One region of the Paenisporosarcina sp. P4_B8 genome, then DNA from elsewhere that is predicted to be linked to it. Evidence: riboswitches for the same ligand, from Rfam matches in the RefSeq annotation. Region 1 holds a riboswitch; each other region holds the start of a gene.
What was found. A riboswitch is a leader RNA that binds a small molecule or an ion and turns the genes downstream of it on or off. The one in region 1 is predicted to bind thiamine pyrophosphate.
Positions count from the first base shown of each region.

Region 2: another riboswitch for thiamine pyrophosphate. It lies ahead of tenA (thiaminase II); the one in region 1 lies ahead of AC1DSK_RS10665 (YkoF family thiamine/hydroxymethylpyrimidine-binding protein).
Region 3: another riboswitch for thiamine pyrophosphate. It lies ahead of thiT (energy-coupled thiamine transporter ThiT); the one in region 1 lies ahead of AC1DSK_RS10665 (YkoF family thiamine/hydroxymethylpyrimidine-binding protein).

Region 1 covers NZ_JBFUHX010000010.1:14,745-20,115, reverse strand. Annotated here, with positions in the region: gene AC1DSK_RS10690 (ABC transporter permease) at 1-259, opposite strand, end outside; gene AC1DSK_RS10685 (ABC transporter ATP-binding protein) at 256-1,158, opposite strand; gene AC1DSK_RS10680 (PLD nuclease N-terminal domain-containing protein) at 1,155-1,355, opposite strand; gene AC1DSK_RS10675 (DUF1648 domain-containing protein) at 1,372-2,478, opposite strand; gene AC1DSK_RS10670 (GntR family transcriptional regulator) at 2,478-2,864, opposite strand; TPP riboswitch at 3,023-3,129, shown strand; gene AC1DSK_RS10665 (YkoF family thiamine/hydroxymethylpyrimidine-binding protein) at 3,233-3,838, shown strand; gene AC1DSK_RS10660 (ECF transporter S component) at 3,840-4,439, shown strand; gene AC1DSK_RS10655 (ABC transporter ATP-binding protein) at 4,432-5,371, shown strand, end outside.
Region 2 covers NZ_JBFUHX010000006.1:72,151-77,521, forward strand. Annotated here, with positions in the region: gene AC1DSK_RS07695 (erythromycin esterase family protein) at 1-928, shown strand, start outside; gene AC1DSK_RS07700 (AAA family ATPase) at 1,097-1,639, shown strand; gene AC1DSK_RS07705 (GNAT family N-acetyltransferase) at 1,702-2,139, shown strand; TPP riboswitch at 2,259-2,357, shown strand; TPP riboswitch at 2,422-2,518, shown strand; gene tenA (thiaminase II) at 2,587-3,267, shown strand; gene thiM (hydroxyethylthiazole kinase) at 3,257-4,012, shown strand; gene thiD (bifunctional hydroxymethylpyrimidine kinase/phosphomethylpyrimidine kinase) at 4,009-4,833, shown strand; gene thiE (thiamine phosphate synthase) at 4,823-5,371, shown strand, end outside.
Region 3 covers NZ_JBFUHX010000006.1:129,107-134,477, reverse strand. Annotated here, with positions in the region: gene AC1DSK_RS08045 (M3 family oligoendopeptidase) at 1-691, opposite strand, end outside; gene AC1DSK_RS08040 (hypothetical protein) at 743-904, opposite strand; gene AC1DSK_RS08035 (hypothetical protein) at 876-1,070, opposite strand; gene AC1DSK_RS08030 (TspO/MBR family protein) at 1,180-1,911, shown strand; gene map (type I methionyl aminopeptidase) at 1,932-2,681, opposite strand; gene thiT (energy-coupled thiamine transporter ThiT) at 2,939-3,508, opposite strand; TPP riboswitch at 3,605-3,709, opposite strand; gene AC1DSK_RS08015 (M20 family metallopeptidase) at 3,845-4,915, shown strand; gene AC1DSK_RS08010 (magnetosome magnetite crystal formation protein family) at 4,974-5,327, shown strand.

The sequences.
Region 1 (5,371 bases):
CCAATACTAATACGAGCATGCCGATGAATTGGTATTGCCCCAATGTCGCCATGATGACTTGAGCGGGCGTGAAATCCGGCATTGGGAAGACGGAGCCTTCAGGCATATTCCCTACCGCGTCGAGTATTTGCGGCAAATAGTAACTTGTCAGCGGCTCGGACAATCCGAAGAAAATAAAGACAAGAGGTACCCATAAAAATTTATAGTTGCGTGTATTCTCACGCCACTCTTTTTGAAAAAGTACGATTAATTCCCTCATGCCTGCCCCGCCACCTTCATAAAGATTTCTTCTAAGTTCGCTGTTTGTCGCTCCGCTTTTTGGACATCCAGTCCACTTTCCGCCAACGACCTCAACACTTCCGCCATTGTCGGCAATCCTTGAGTTATGTGAATGGTACCGTAAGTGCCTTCCACTTGTACTTTCCATGGAGCACTTTCTGAATAAATGAGGGCATCTTCTGCTCGGCCAAATTCCAAGCGGTATCTTGGTTGATCATATTTTGCACGCACATCGCCGATCGAACCTTGTTCGACCAATTGTCCTTTTCGTAAAAACAACAATTGATCCGTCATTTCTTCCGCATCATTCAAAATGTGTGTCGAGTACAAAATGGTCATGTCTTGTTGCAAGCTTTTCAATAGATTCATAATCTCGCGTCTTCCAACGGGATCCAGCGCAGATACCGGTTCATCCAATAATAAGAGCTTCGGTTTATGAACAATGGCCTGTGCTAATCCAAGACGTTGTTTCATTCCGCCGGAGAAAGTACCCGTTTTTTTCCGTAGTGCATCTCCAAGTCCTACGAACTCCAGTGTTTTTTGTGCTTCAAGCTTGGCAGACCGTGAGTCCATCCCACTTAATTTCGCCGCCATTTCAGTAAATTCCAGTGCTGTCAGCCACGAAAAGAATTGTGGATATTGAGGCAGGAAACCAATATGTTTTCTTACGTCCGCATGTTTTTCCCCATTCAGTGAAATGGTACCCGATGTTGGTTGTAATAACCCACCAAGCATGGATAAAGTCGTCGTTTTACCGGCTCCATTTGGTCCGATTAATGCCGTAGATGTGCCTTCTCCCAGCGCAAAAGTCACATCATTTACAGCTCGCTCTGATCCGTATATTTTCGTTAAATGATTAGCTTCTAAGATTGTCGTCATGTTTGTTTTCTCCCTGCAATAAAGTACGAAATAGGTCCAAAAATACTAATGAAAATAATGACCAGTGCCCAGACCCATTTAGGTCCGTTTGTTTGATGTATTTTTGCTAAATCGATAAGTGCAACTACTATTAAAATAAATTGAATGATAAATATCGGTGTGATAATACCCCAAGGCACCCCTTGTAATTCCTCCATTTTCTCCCACTCCTCTTTATTGCAATGTTGAAACGAACACGATACTTCCTATTAGTAATAGTAAGGAAATCCAACTGGTTTTGTGACCGAAATTGATGGTCCAGCCAATCCCAAAACGTTTTTCCACCATTATGCTCGGATCGTTCTTATTCACATAAAACATTCCGAATTTCCAGTATCGATCATCATCTTGATCGATTACCCCTTCTAGACTTTCATCTGGGTGTGATACGGCTATTCTGGTGCCACTTTGCCCTACTTTAATGGCGTAAAATAGGACAGAACCTAAAATAATGACCAAGAAAGAGATGGTGGAAGCAAGAGTTACTGAAGTTGACATGGTTTCAGGAAAAATAATGGTCAGCTGTAAGTATCCCATCAACAACGTCACCGTGATGGTCACGACAAACAATAACCAACTTGTATATTTACGGAACGCGAGTTGTTGTTCTCGGGAACGTTTTTTATTTCGCACCTGAATCTTTGCACCTGATTGCTTCATGGCCCCATTGAAAAAAAGCAACATGCCTTGAAGTACGAGGGTTAGGAATGGCAACGAATTGACTGAAAGCCAACTTTTTTCCGTAAATGCATCCGCTTCCCCATTCGGACCCCAGTGCGTCGGAAGCTGGTCAGGTAACAAATCATATTGGGTTAATCCATAAACACTTAGACTGACGGTCAAAAGCATCGGCAAAATAAAATACATGTTGGGCAACAGTTTCAGTTGCTCACGAAACTGCAGGTCTACCACTTTCCGCTCAACTTGACCCGCTGTCCATTTTTCATCTTTCTTCCAGTTAGCTAATGCAATATGATTTTTTGCATATAGCCCCATCGGCAAAACCAATGCACCTATTTGTGCGGCTAATCCCCAAAATACAATTTGTTGCTCCTGTGGACGGACGATTAACACCCAGCCAATGAATAGGACCAGAACAACCACACCACATAGCAAAACCAATTGAGTGTAGCGGTTTTTCATCCTCATAAGGCGTGGGTCTTTTACGTGCGTATCCGGGATATACACGCCAAACGCTTCACTTTCCTTCAGAAACTTCGGTAAAAAGGCTTGAATGGCAATGTTGAACATTAATAAGACGATAAAAATGATTGCTGACATTACTTAACCTCCTTCAAATCCAAAATAATTTCTTTCACCAGTAACTCAATGTCCTCTTGAGACAACTGAAGACAAAGTGCTTCTGCTATGATTGGGCGTAATTCTTTGCTCAGACGTTGGCGATCGGAAGCTGATGCTTTCCGTACACCTTTTTCATGAATGAATACACCTTTCTTCGGTACAATCTGAATAAATTCCTTCTCTTCCAAGTAGTGATAAGCTTTATTTACCGTATGCATGTTCATGCCGAGATCAGCTGCAAATGAGCGTACAGATGGCAAGGAATCTCCAGGTTTCAAAGACCCCTTTGCTACCCCTTCAATAATTTGCTGAGCCAATTGTAAATAAATCGGTACGGTCGAATCCGGTTCAATCTCAATAAACATATGCGACCTCCCTTTGTTCTATTCTTAGTAGAACAGTTTTGTTATATATAATATAGAACAGAATTTACTGATTGGCAAGTATTGATATTTACTTTATTTACAATCCTTTTTTCATGCGTTACAATGAAGCCGTTCTTGAATATATAAAACTGCATACGAATTTGCACTAGGGGTGCTATAGTTTGGCTGAGATGAGAGCATTTGCTCCGATCCCTTAATACTCGATCCAGATAATACTGGCGTGAGGAAGTGCGGTGACCTTTGCCCAACTTTTTTTCTTTTTGCGCAAACCAGCTGCATTCCACGTCGAATGCAGCTTTTTTATGTTCAATAATAGGTGCCTGGCACTAAAAAAGGAGGAAAAAGAGATGTCGAATGAGTTTAGTTGTGGGATTAGTCCAATCGTTGGCTTACGGTTTTCGATTCACCCGATGGCGGACAATTTTATTGAAATTATTAAAGGGGCTTTGCGTGAAGCAGATACCTCAAATGTATGGATGCATACCGACGACGTCAGTACGGTGATGCGAGGGAAGCAAATGCATGTATTCGATACAGCGAGAGCCATCGTATTGTATGCAGCAAAAACGGGTGCCCATGTCGCCTTTAACGGAACCTTTTCGATTGGCTGCCCAGGGGATTCTGCAGGCGATGTTTATCTAGAAAAAGATGATGTTCTGTTAAACCATCCTCAAATTCGCGAAATCAAACAATATGTATCATCACAATTTGCCCTGTATCCGATGAATAACCCCGATTATATGTCGGTTATTTATCAGGAAGTGGCACGCGCAAAAGAATATGGGGTGTTCAATGATTCCATGCATTATGCAAGTGGACTTCATGGGGATATTCACGACGTGTTTGCATTCCTTGAAGATTCTTTTACACACGCTCGATCGGAACAACATAAACATTTGGTCATGACTGTTAACATGAGCATCAACAGCCCTTCTCACAAAGGAGATGCGTAATATGTTGAAGTCCTGGAAACTGAAAGAAGTTGTGTTGCTATCCGTTTTTGCTGTTGTCTTTGCCGTCGTTTATTTGCTGTTTGTTCAAGTAGGAAACATTTGGGCTGGAGTGATTGGACCGATTGCATACGAGTGGATCTTTGGGATTTGGTTTATTGTGTCGATCATTTGTGCATACATCATCCGCAAACCGGGTGCCGCTCTTTTGTCTGAAACCATGGCAGCGACTATTGAAGTGATGATCGGTAATGCGGTGGGACCACGTTTGATTTTATCTGGACTAGTCCAGGGGCTTGGTGCAGAAGCTGCTTTTGCCGCGACAGGTTACAAACGCTATGACTGGTGGGTGCTTTGTTTAGCGGGGATTGGTTCTGCAGTCTTCAGTTTTGCCTATGGCTTCTTTGTATCTGGTTACGCAGCGCTTGACCCTTCACTGCTTATCTTGATGTTCACACTTCGAGTGATGAGTGGTGCCATCATCGCTGGTTTAGGCGGAAAGTATGTATCCGATGGTTTACTGGCAACAGGGGCTCTCCGTGGATATTCGATTTCTCGCAATACGTCAAAGAAACACAAGCTGAAGGGTGAGTCCATTGGGTAAAGATTTCACGAATGAATCACCAAGTGGCATCTCACAAGTAATTGACTTCAGAGGAGTCACGTTTCAATTTCCAGAAGATGACTCGCCAGTTTTTACAAACATTTCATTTTCGATAGATGCTGGCGAACGTGTCGTCTTATATGGTCCGAGTGGCTGCGGGAAAAGTAGTTTACTGTATTTGATGAATCGTTTGTACCCTGCCAATTGTGACGGAGAGCTAAGTGGTTCGGTTGTCCTCTTTAATAAAGACACCAGTAGTTATGTCGCTGGGGAAATTAATCGGAGAATCGCTACCGTCTTCCAAGATCCGGATACACAATTTTGTATGCCTACAGTTGAACAAGAAATGGCTTTTACGTTAGAAAATCTGCACGTCAATCGGGCAGAAATGGAACAGCGAATCACATCAACACTTACCCTTACCGGTCTTTCTGAAATCCGGCATGCAATGATTCAAACGCTTTCCGGAGGAATGAAACAACGACTTGCAACCGCTTGTGCATTGTTAATAGAACCGCAAGTGCTGTTGCTCGACGAGCCGCTTGCTCATTTAGACCCTCTGACCGCACAACAATATGTAGAGTGGTTGGATGCATTGCAATTATCCAATAGCTTCACAATCGTGGCTGTTGAACACCGTCTCGATTTGTGGGGTTCATTTTTCGACCGTGCCCTTCTCGTCACATCTTCCGGGGATTTCCCTGTCGATAAACATCCGACAAGATTTCCAATCCGTTTTCCTTCACGTACTTCGACTATTCAGGAAGGTATAACGTTGGAAGCGAGAAATGTCAGTGTGAACATCAATGAAAAACGTTTATTACATTACGTTTCCCTCCGTTTGCAAAGAGGTGAAATCGCCGTCCTTGCAGGTCCAAATGGCAGTGGAAAATCCACTTTCCTGAAAACCATATGTGGTATTTTGAAAAAAT
Region 2 (5,371 bases), on a different contig from region 1:
TGCTGACTTTATCACATGGCTCAAGGAACACAATGCCAAAAGTGGAGGTAGTCAAAACGTAGGTTTTTACGGAATTGATGTCTACAGTTTGTGGGAATCATTGGACGAAGTAATCACTTATTTAAGCAAGACAGATCCAGAAAGTGAGGATCTGGATCTGGCCAGGAAAGCGTTCGCGTGCTTTGAACCTTTTAATCGACATCCTGAAACGTATGCCATGTCTTCGGTGAATATATCGGAAGCATGTATCGATGAAGTGACTAAGCTACTAAAGTCTATACGCGTTCATGAAGATAACTATAATGATGTACAGGAAGCCGATTTGAACTTAAAAATCAATGCAATGGTTGCACAAAACGCTGAAGAATATTACCGAGCTATGGTCCGGAGTGATGACATCTCCTGGAATGTCCGTGATGAGCATATGGTTGAAGTGATAAACGAAGTCATGGACTATCATGGAAACGATGCAAAAATCATCATTTGGGAACACAACACCCATATCGGGGATGCTTCCGCAACGGATATGGAAGCGGCTGGCATGGTGAACGTTGGCCAAATTCTCCGCCTGCAGAACAGAAAAGAAAATGTCTTCGCTGTCGGGTTTGGCACATACAAGGGAACAGTGATCGCAGCTGACCAGTGGGCAAACCCATATGAAATAATGGTCGTGCCACCAGCTATGAAAAAATCATGGGAATACGCTATGCATGCAGCTGGTGAATTTAATAAGTTATTAATTTTCGATGATGACAATCGCCACCTGTTTGATGAATGGATTGGTCATCGGGCAATTGGTGTGGTTTATAATCCTGAGTTCGAGGCTTACGGGAATTATGTATCTTCAAAAATGGGAAGTCGCTACGACGCTTTCATTTATCTGGACGAAACCAAAGCCCTTACTCCAATTGAGCATGACAATCCATAATCACTCACTAATTGCACCGCATTTGCGGTGTTTTTTTGTTTTCGTTATTTAATTCAATAATGAAATAATGGTAAAATGTAACAATAATTAATTATGTACAATCAACAACTTAAGAAATATTTAATGCTTGTAGAAGGATGAAACTAAAGGAAAAGGACTGGTGGACGAATGATTATCATGATAAATGGAGCATTTGGAGTGGGGAAGACCACTGTTTCCAATGAACTACAGAAAGAAGTCGAAAATAGTATGATTTTTGATCCGGAAGAAATAGGTAGTTTGTTAGGAAAAATTCTCCCAGTAGATGTTATGGCTCTTGAAGCAAAAACAGGAGATTTTCAGGATTTGGAGCTTTGGAAACAATTAACCGTTACCGTAGCTGATCACTTAATCGCACAGTATAAAGTGAACTTAATTGTTCCAATGACTATTCGGAAAGTAGAATATTTTAATTACATATTCGATGGATTTAAGAAGATTGATGAACAAACAACCCATTTTTGTTTAACAGCAAATCAGGAAACTATTTTCGATAGACTTAGGGAACGTGGGGAAGAAGAAGGAAATTGGTGTTTCCAACAAACATTCAAATGCCTGAAAGCATATAAAGAACATTATTTTGGAGATTACATCAACACGGAGAATGTCCCAGTACATACGATTGTTCAAACCATAAAGGAAAAACTAAAAATAGTAGAAGCTGTTAAATAGATGAAGACTTTTGTGGTACATGGGGACATGTGACGGAAACTAATTTTGACGGAGGAATGACGATGGATGATTCAATCCATAAAATCTTAGAACTAACCAAACCAGAACAATTCGAATGTGCATTTCCACTAATGAAACAGTTAAGATTGGATTTGACGATGGAGTCTTTTCATGATTTGCTCGGGCAAATGACACAAGACGGATATCGACTTTTTGCCTTATTTGCTCAAAATCAAATCGTAGCTTTGGCAGGCGTAAGCTTGAGAACGAATTTTTATAGCGGCCGTCACGTTTATATTTATGATTTAGTTACGGACGTCTCTAAACGTTCGCTTGGGTATGGAGAGACATTGTTGGAGTTCATACATGAGTGGGCAAAAGAAAATGGTGCCGAATATGTAGCACTGGAATCGGGAATCCAAAGAACCGATGCTCATAGATTCTATGAAGACAGAATGGATTATGATAAATGGTGTTTTTCGTTCAGAAAAAAATTGTAAACGATGATGAAATGAGTTCTTTGAAGGAGTTGAAGGGTTTTTTCATTCTTGATGGAAACTGAAATTACTCACTACTATTCTTGAGATTTCCTGATAGTGTGCTAGTATGTAAGTAATTAAAATAGTTGCGGGGGGACGCATTGGCGTTGAGAAGGTTAAAACCTGACCCTTTGAACCTGTTCGTTAAGACGAACGTAGGGAGCAAAGTACATAGCGGTTTAACGCTTTTGTTTTGTACTGTAGCTCTCCATTATGGAGGGCTTTTTTGTTTCTAATTCAATATTTTAATTGCGGGGGGACTTTTTAGTTGAGAAGGTTAAAACCTGACCCTTGGAACCTGACAGTTAACACTGACGTAGGGAGCAATGTTTCATCAGAAACGCTCTTTTGTCATACGCAAAAGGGCGTTTTTTGCACTTGCGTCCATCCAAAGAAGGAGGACTAGTAATGACATTTTGTGAAGAAGTACGAAAAGAAACGGATCTTTATTGGCAAGGCAGTTTTGATCACCCCTTTGTAATGGGACTGGTGGACGGGACATTGCCACTTGAGAAATTTGCGTACTACATGATGCAGGACGCCTATTATTTAAAGCACTACACAAAGGTGCTGGCGATTGCCGCCACGAAGGCTGAAACGAATGAAGACATAGCATTCTTTTTAGAATCTGCCCGCTACATCAATGAAGCCGAGCTTGATTTGCACCGAACTGTTTTCAAAGAGCTCGGTATTACGGAGGAAATGGAAGCACACTTTGAACCTGCTCCGGCTGCCTACAACTACGTATCGCATATGTACAATGCAGCTCATAACGGGGATGTAGCAGAAGCGTTTGCCGCCATGTTCCCTTGTCCATGGCTCTATCAGGAAATCGGGGAGAAGTATAAAGACGCTAAACCAGGTGTCAAAGCTTATGAAGATTGGATTGCCATGTATAGTGCACCAGGTTACAAAGAAAAAATCGAGCATCAAATGCAAATGATGAATCGATATGCAGAGGAAAATCCGAATAAGAGAAGTGTGCTGAAAGGTCATTTTGCTAAGAGCTGCTATTACGAGTGGAAATTCTGGGAAATGCCTTGGACACTTGAGAACTGGGAAAACGAGGTGAAAGTCTATGCCTATTGAACAAATACGTCAAAAAAAGCCTCTCGTTCACTGCATGACAAACTATGTCGTGGCGAACTTTACCGCGAATGGGTTGCTAGCAATCGGTGCGTCACCGGTCATGGCGGATGAAATATCAGAAGTAGAAGAAATGGTTGCCATTTCCTCGGCTCTATTAATTAATATCGGCACAATCAATACACGAACGCAAGAAGCGATGCTTCTGGCTGGTAAAAAAGCGAATGAACTTGGTACACCCGTTGTTTTGGATCCGGTAGGCGTAGGAGCTACATCATTTCGCAAACAGGCAGTTAGGGATTTGCTGGAACAAGTTCGGTTTAATTTAATCAGATGTAATGCAGGTGAACTGGCTGCAATCGCAGGTGTTTCGTGGCAGTCAAAAGGAGTGGACAGTGGAGAAGGCGACATGGACATCGCGGACGTTGCCAAGCAAGTAGCGAAGGATTGGAATTGTATCGTAGCTGTGACCGGCGCTTCGGATTATATAACCGATGGAAACAAAGAATTTTGGATAACTGGCGGGCATGAACGAATGACAGAGATAACCGGTACTGGGTGTTTGTTGAGTGCAATTTGCACCGCGGCTTTAAGTTTGGATGGAGAGGCCCTCCTCAACTTACGCAATCTCCTTCAAGCTTATAAACAAATATCCGAGCAAACATCGTCTCAGACACAACTTCTTGGTTCTTTCCAGACTGAAGTACTAAATGCTTTGCATCTCTATTCCAAAGGTGAAGGAAAATGAACATTGTCATGACGATAGCAGGCTCGGATAGTGGGGGCGGAGCCGGTATACAAGCCGATTTGAAAACATTTCAGGAACTTGGCGTATTTGGTACGTCCGCGATTACAGCGCTGACTGCTCAAAATACGCTGGGTGTAGAAGGGATCTTTCCAGCATCACCCGATTTCGTGGCACAACAAATAGATGTTGTCTTTAAGGATATGCCCATCCAAGCAGTCAAAACAGGCATGCTCTTTTCAACAGAAATCATTGAAGAAGTAGCAAATAATTTGCGAGAAAAAAATGTGCAACTTGTCGTTGATCCCGTGATGATTGCCAAAGGAGGGGCAAATCTTTTGCAGAATGAAGCAGTGGAAGCTTTACAGACTAAACTTTTACCACTTGCAACAGTATTAACCCCAAATATTCCAGAAGCCGAGGTGCTGGCCGGTTTGGAAATCCAATCGGAGTCGGATATGCAAAGAGCAGCTAAAGAGATTTTGGGAATGGGTGTCAATTGCGTGGTCATGAAGGGCGGTCATCTAGAAGAAAGGGATACGGCAACTGATACAGTCTTTATGGCCGATGGGACAAGCTTCAAAATGGTATCTGCTCGTATCGACACCAAGCATACACATGGAACGGGCTGTACGTTTTCTGCCGCATTGACTGCATTTTTGGGACAAGGAATTCCTTTGAAGGAAGCTTTGGTCGAAGCGAAAAAATTTGTCCAGCTGGCTCTCGAGAATCCTCTTGGTATCGGCCATGGACACGGACCGACCAACCATTTCGCTTATAAGCAATTAAAAGCAATTTGTGAGGTGACCATCATTGAACCGTAAAGATTTGGCAGTATACCTCATAATGGGTACACCCAACTGTGTGGAAGATCCCTTGGTTGTTTTAAAGGAAGCGTTGGAGGCTGGCGTAACGATGTTTCAGTTGAGGGAAAAAGGTGATGGGGCGTTGAAAGGGGATGAACTGGAAGGGTTTGCTCGGCAGTGTCAGGAAATATGCAAATCTTACAAGGTACCATTCATTATCAATGACGATGTGGAATTAGCGATAAAATTGCATGCAGATGGGGTGCATGTAGGGCAGGATGACATCGCCCTTACGGAAATAAGAGAAAAGTTCACGGGACGAATCGTGGGAGTTTCCGTGCATAACCAACAAGAGCTAGAAGATGCCATCGAAGGTGGTGCGGATTATGTTGGGATTGGTCCGATATATGAAACAAGGTCGAAATCTGATGCAATGGCTCCAGCAGGTCCCACATTCTTGCGACAAGCCCGAAGTTTACTTCCCGATTTCCCAATCGTCGCTATTGGAGGAATCACAGCTGAGAATGCACACGAACCGCTGCAGGCAGGTGCCGAC
Region 3 (5,371 bases), on a different contig from region 1:
CAAAGAACTCTTCTTTATCTGTCCATGCTTGTTCTAATGCTTCAAACGATTCTTTTCGAACTTTTGCATCCGGATGAGAACTTAAGTTACTCGCTTGTCCTACAGAGAACTCTTTTTCTTCTCCGTCCACTGTGACACGAACTTTCACGTCACCAACCAATAAATCGTATAGTTGACCCCATCCATGATAGCCGTCCACCCCAAGAGCGGTAATCATATCTTCTTCTTTTTCAGAAAGTAATTCCTTCGCTTCATCTCGCCATTCGTTTAGAACAAAAGCAAATTCTTTTAATTGATCGGCCTTCATTAAAGCAGTCCAAACAGTTTCCTCAGTTTTTGATAACTGTTGTTGAACAACGAGCATGGATGAAGAAAAACGAGCACCTAAAGAGCCGATTTCCCCTTGCAATAAGTTCGCATGTTTATCAGTAGTATCTTGAGCTAAATAACAACCAACAACTGCTCCAGCTTGTGTTAAATTTTCAGCAACTTGTTTAGTTTCTTCAATAATAGAAGAAATTTTAGTAGCGTCTGATTCCCCTGTTGGAACAACAAAGGATGATAAAGTTTGCTCAAAAGTATCAAGTTTACTTGCTAAAGCATCCAGATGTTCACGAAGTTCAGGAGATGAGCTTCCTCCCTTAAAAAAAACGTCCAAGTCCCAAACTTCAGCATACGTCTTTGTAGTCAATTTCTTTCCCCCATGTCTTTCTAAATTTTCCGAAAATACTACGCTATTATATCATGCTTCTTCGCCTTGCGAAACATCGTTCTGTAGTTTTGCAATGGGTATGCCTTTTTCTATGCACACTTGCATAATATGTTCCAGAATTCTTTTTAAAACAACCGTGCGTGCATATTTCTTATTATTCGCTTCAACGATAATCCACGGAGCCTGTTCCATATGCCGCAACCATTCCTTCAAAAACCAGAATCAAGCCCACTTTTTGGTTGTATAAATATTGTTGAACGTTTAACATTTCGTATTGGAGCTGTTTTAATTCTTTCTTATAATCTTTCTTGTTCTCATATTGTTGATTCATTTGTAAATCATTTAAACGAACGTGCATCCAGAGACCTCCAATCTCTCTTAAACTTCATTTTAAAGGAATTTTTGGTAAATAGAAATTTGTTGTTGCTTTGGACTGACGTTATACTAATATATAGGAGGTGAATGCTGTGGTTCGTTTCGCACTAATGGTCATCGCACTGATTGGTGTGATTACTTTCAATGCATTGGCAAATATTTTACCAATTAACAATCAAACAACTGGTGAAATTTCCAATCGTCTTCCTGTACTATTTACACCGGCCGGCTATGTATTTTCAATTTGGTCCGTTATTTATGTATTGATGATCATTTGGTTGATAGGCATGTGGAAGAAGAGTAAAGATATAGACGCTACCTATATAAAGCGCTCAAATCTGTTTATCATCAGTTGCATTTTTAATGTGGCATGGATTTATTTATGGCATTATGAATATTTCTTATTTACGGTTGTCGTGATGATTGCATTCCTAATTACACTAATTTTACTTTATCGTACTTATCCAGTATCCGATAACCTTCTTACTGGTCGCTTACCAATATCAATTTATTTGGGATGGATCAGTGTTGCAACGATTACGAATATTAGTTATGTCCTAACTCTATATCAGTGGAATGGATGGGGATTGAGTGACCCCCTGTGGGCAGTCATCATGATGACTGTTGGAACAGCACTCGCACTACATATTCGTTTCCACCATTTTGATATCGCATATGTATTTGTCTTTATTTGGGCTTATATCGGAATTGCGGTCCGAAATGGTTTCGAAGAACTTCTTGTCTCTACAGCTGCTCTTTTCTTATGTGCAGTCATGCTAGCGGGCATCCTATTTATTAAAAAAAGACCAACTGCGCGTTCATAGCAGTTGGTCTTTCGCATTATTTAATCGATTTTCGTAATAAGAATTGGCGCATCTTTAGTAACGATGACCGTATGTTCAATCTGTGCAACTAATGATTTATCCGGAGTCAAGAAAGTCCAACCGTCACCAGACTCCACGATATGTTCCGCTTTTTCTGAAATGAACGGCTCAACTGCCAAAACCATACCTTCTTTTAAGATGGTAGGTTCCCATGCATCAAAGTAATTCAAAATATGCTGGGGTGCTTCATGAAGAGATTTTCCGATACCATGTCCAGTTAAGTTCATAATGACAGTTAATCCATTTTGCTTCGCTTCACGTTCCACCGCTTTGCCGATTTGATTTAACCGAGCACCAGCCTTTACTTTCAACATTGCACGGTTAAATGCACTTTCAGCTACTGTACATAGCTTTTCTTTCTTCGCGTAGCCTTCACCCACTACAAATGAAATTCCCGTATCTGCGAAATAGCCATTAAATGATCCGGATACGTCGATGTTCACTAGGTCTCCATCTTTGATGACACGTGAACCGGGAATGCCATGAGCAACTTCTTCATTGACACTGATGCATGTAAATCCAGGGAAATCGTATTCCCCTTTAGGACCAGAAATAGCTCCTTTTTCTTTAAACATACGGCCAGCGATCTCATCAAGTTCTTTTGTCGTGACACCTGGTTTTGTTGCATCTCGCATTACATCGCGAATTTCTGCAACGATGCGACCGATAGTTTTTAACGACTCAAAGTCTTCAGTAGTTTTTGCAATCATATTCGTTAAACCCTTTCTTCCTCAAATTATCTACCCCATACTATACCACAAGAAAAGATGCTTTCCCATTTACCAAAATCATTCTGAACATTTGGTAAACCTCTAGTAAAGTATGCGCGATAGAGGAATTGCGTCATCGGCCGAATTTTAAAAACAACCCATACAGGGTTTATACATGGTTTTTGTTCATTCAAAACCAATTCTGTCCATTTGCTACAAACATAGATGATTCCACTCAATAAAGACACACCTATAAATCAAACATTATTGCGATGTTCAATAAGACGTGGTGCAGCAACGAAAATGATGGAGCACACAATTGCTGTCAAAATAATGGAAGGAATCATATAACCGCCGTTATATACGAGCGAATAAATCCAAACGTTCTTGCCTTCTGCAGCTTCTGAAAAGAAAATAACTCCTGCGATTACATGTGTAAAGAACCGGAAGAGCCCACCAAAAACAGCTCCCAATACGATATAAGTAATCATTTTTCCTTTACGCTGCTCATTTTTTGCTTGTATTACTTTATGTCTGACAAGTGCTGCTAAGCCAACAACTGTGAACGCAACGAAATAATCCAGGAAACCTTGGGCAGGATATAAAATATAAGCTCTTCCCGCTAAAATTTGAAGGACCCCAATAATCAGACCCGTGCTCAAACCTCCCGCAAGCCCCCATCGAATAGCCATCAATACGATTGGTACCATGACAAGACTAATAGATCCGCCCTGGAACCATAAGTTAATAGAAAGCATATCCAATACCAATCCGATTCCTGCAAAAATAGCCACTTCAATTAATAATAACAACTTACTTCGATTCATCTTTCTTCCTCCTTTTGCGATGTACTGCAAATCGCATGTCAGGGTGAAAAAAACCATAAAAAAACGACCTCAGGGACAGAGCCTGACGTCGTTGGAGTCGGTTTCTATCCACATCCCTGCGCAAGCATTAACTTACAGGTTCAAAGGGTTAGAACGTTCCTCGCTCACTCTCAGCCATTACAGGCTCCCCTTGTGGTAAATACATCTAATTTTGATATTACGGGTTAATTGTAACTAAAGAGGGAAAGAGAAGCAAGAGGGTTTCGTTTGTTCTGTGACTTTTGGAACAGCTGTATGTATACTGAATATAAAAATTTAATGAGGATGTGAAGTTATATGATCGAGTTATTGAAAAATTTGGTAGCAATTAAAAGTGATACAGAAGAAGGTGCCAACGAAGCACTTCGATTTTGTTCAAAATGGCTCGATAGTCATGAAATAACACATGAAGTTCTTGAAAATGAAGGCCGATTGATGATTCACGCTGAAATCGGACAAGGTCTCACAACCATCGTATGGAATGGCCATGTGGATGTAGTACCTGGAAAAATCGAGCAATTCAATCCCGTTATCGAAGGCGACCGCTTGTATGGTCGTGGATCCGCAGATATGAAAGCTGGAGTGGCAGCCATGATGGAAGCGTTCCGACGTACTTATTCTGCAAGGGAAGAACTTAAGCAACGCATTGTTTTACATATTGTAACGGATGAAGAAACGGGTGGAAGTAAAACATCCGGTCATCTTGTAGAAATTGGTCGCTCAGGTGACTTTGTCATTTGCGGAGAACCAACTCACCTGAAACTTAGTGTTCAATCGAAAGGAATTCTGCATGCGGATGTCACTTTATTCGGAAAAGCTGCCCACGGATCCCGTCCATGGGAAGGAACGAATGCCATTGAAGCAGCCTTTAAATTTAATGAACAATTAAAGACACTACCATTTACGAAAGCAAGCAATCCATATTACGAATATCCTTCCATTAACTTGGCTAAAATCCAGGCGGGCGATCGATATAATGTCGTACCTGATGAATGCCTAGTTAACTACGATATTCGCTTTGTGCCAGGACAAAAATGGGAAGATATTATTGAAGAAATGACTGAACTTGCTCAATCTATTAACCCCAAAAACATTGTCAAACCTGGCGGTAAAACACCCGCCATTACAACTACCGAAGATAATGCTTTTGTTCAATCTCTTGCTGGTGTTATAGCACAAGTAACACAAAAAGAGGCTGTGTTATTCGGGCAGCATGGAGCTGCGGATACACGTTACTATGCAAAAACTGGTGCTGGAGCAATTGAGTTCGGACCAAGCGGAGACGACTGGCACGGACCAGGAGAGTATGTATTGATATCATCCGTTGAGCAATATGCAGACATTTTAACGAAATATGCATTGATTTGAAACCTCTATTAATGTTGTAACGTATTAAATGGCAGTAAGCATTAAAGGAGGAGTATTAATGGATAATCAACGTATATTATCCGCTTTGTGTTATTTCAGTATTTTATTCGCTCCATTCTTATTGCCATTAATCGTATATTTCGTTTCACCGACAGCTGAGGTTAAGTATCATGCGAAACGCTCTCTTCTGTCACACTTGATTCCCGTGGTGCTCGGAATTGTCGGGTTCATTGTATTAGTGATTGGTTCAATCGCAGTATTCAGCACGACAGTTGATGGCACTGTAGAGCCTAGCACATCATTTAACTTCCTGACTGCAGGACTTCCTTTCTTGTTTATTGCAGTGTACGGTATTCTTTATCTTATTGTACTGATCTGGAATATCATCCAAGGAATTAAAGTACTGCAATAGGTTTACCTTAGGCTCTTTACGGGAATTAAATTAATATTCAATAC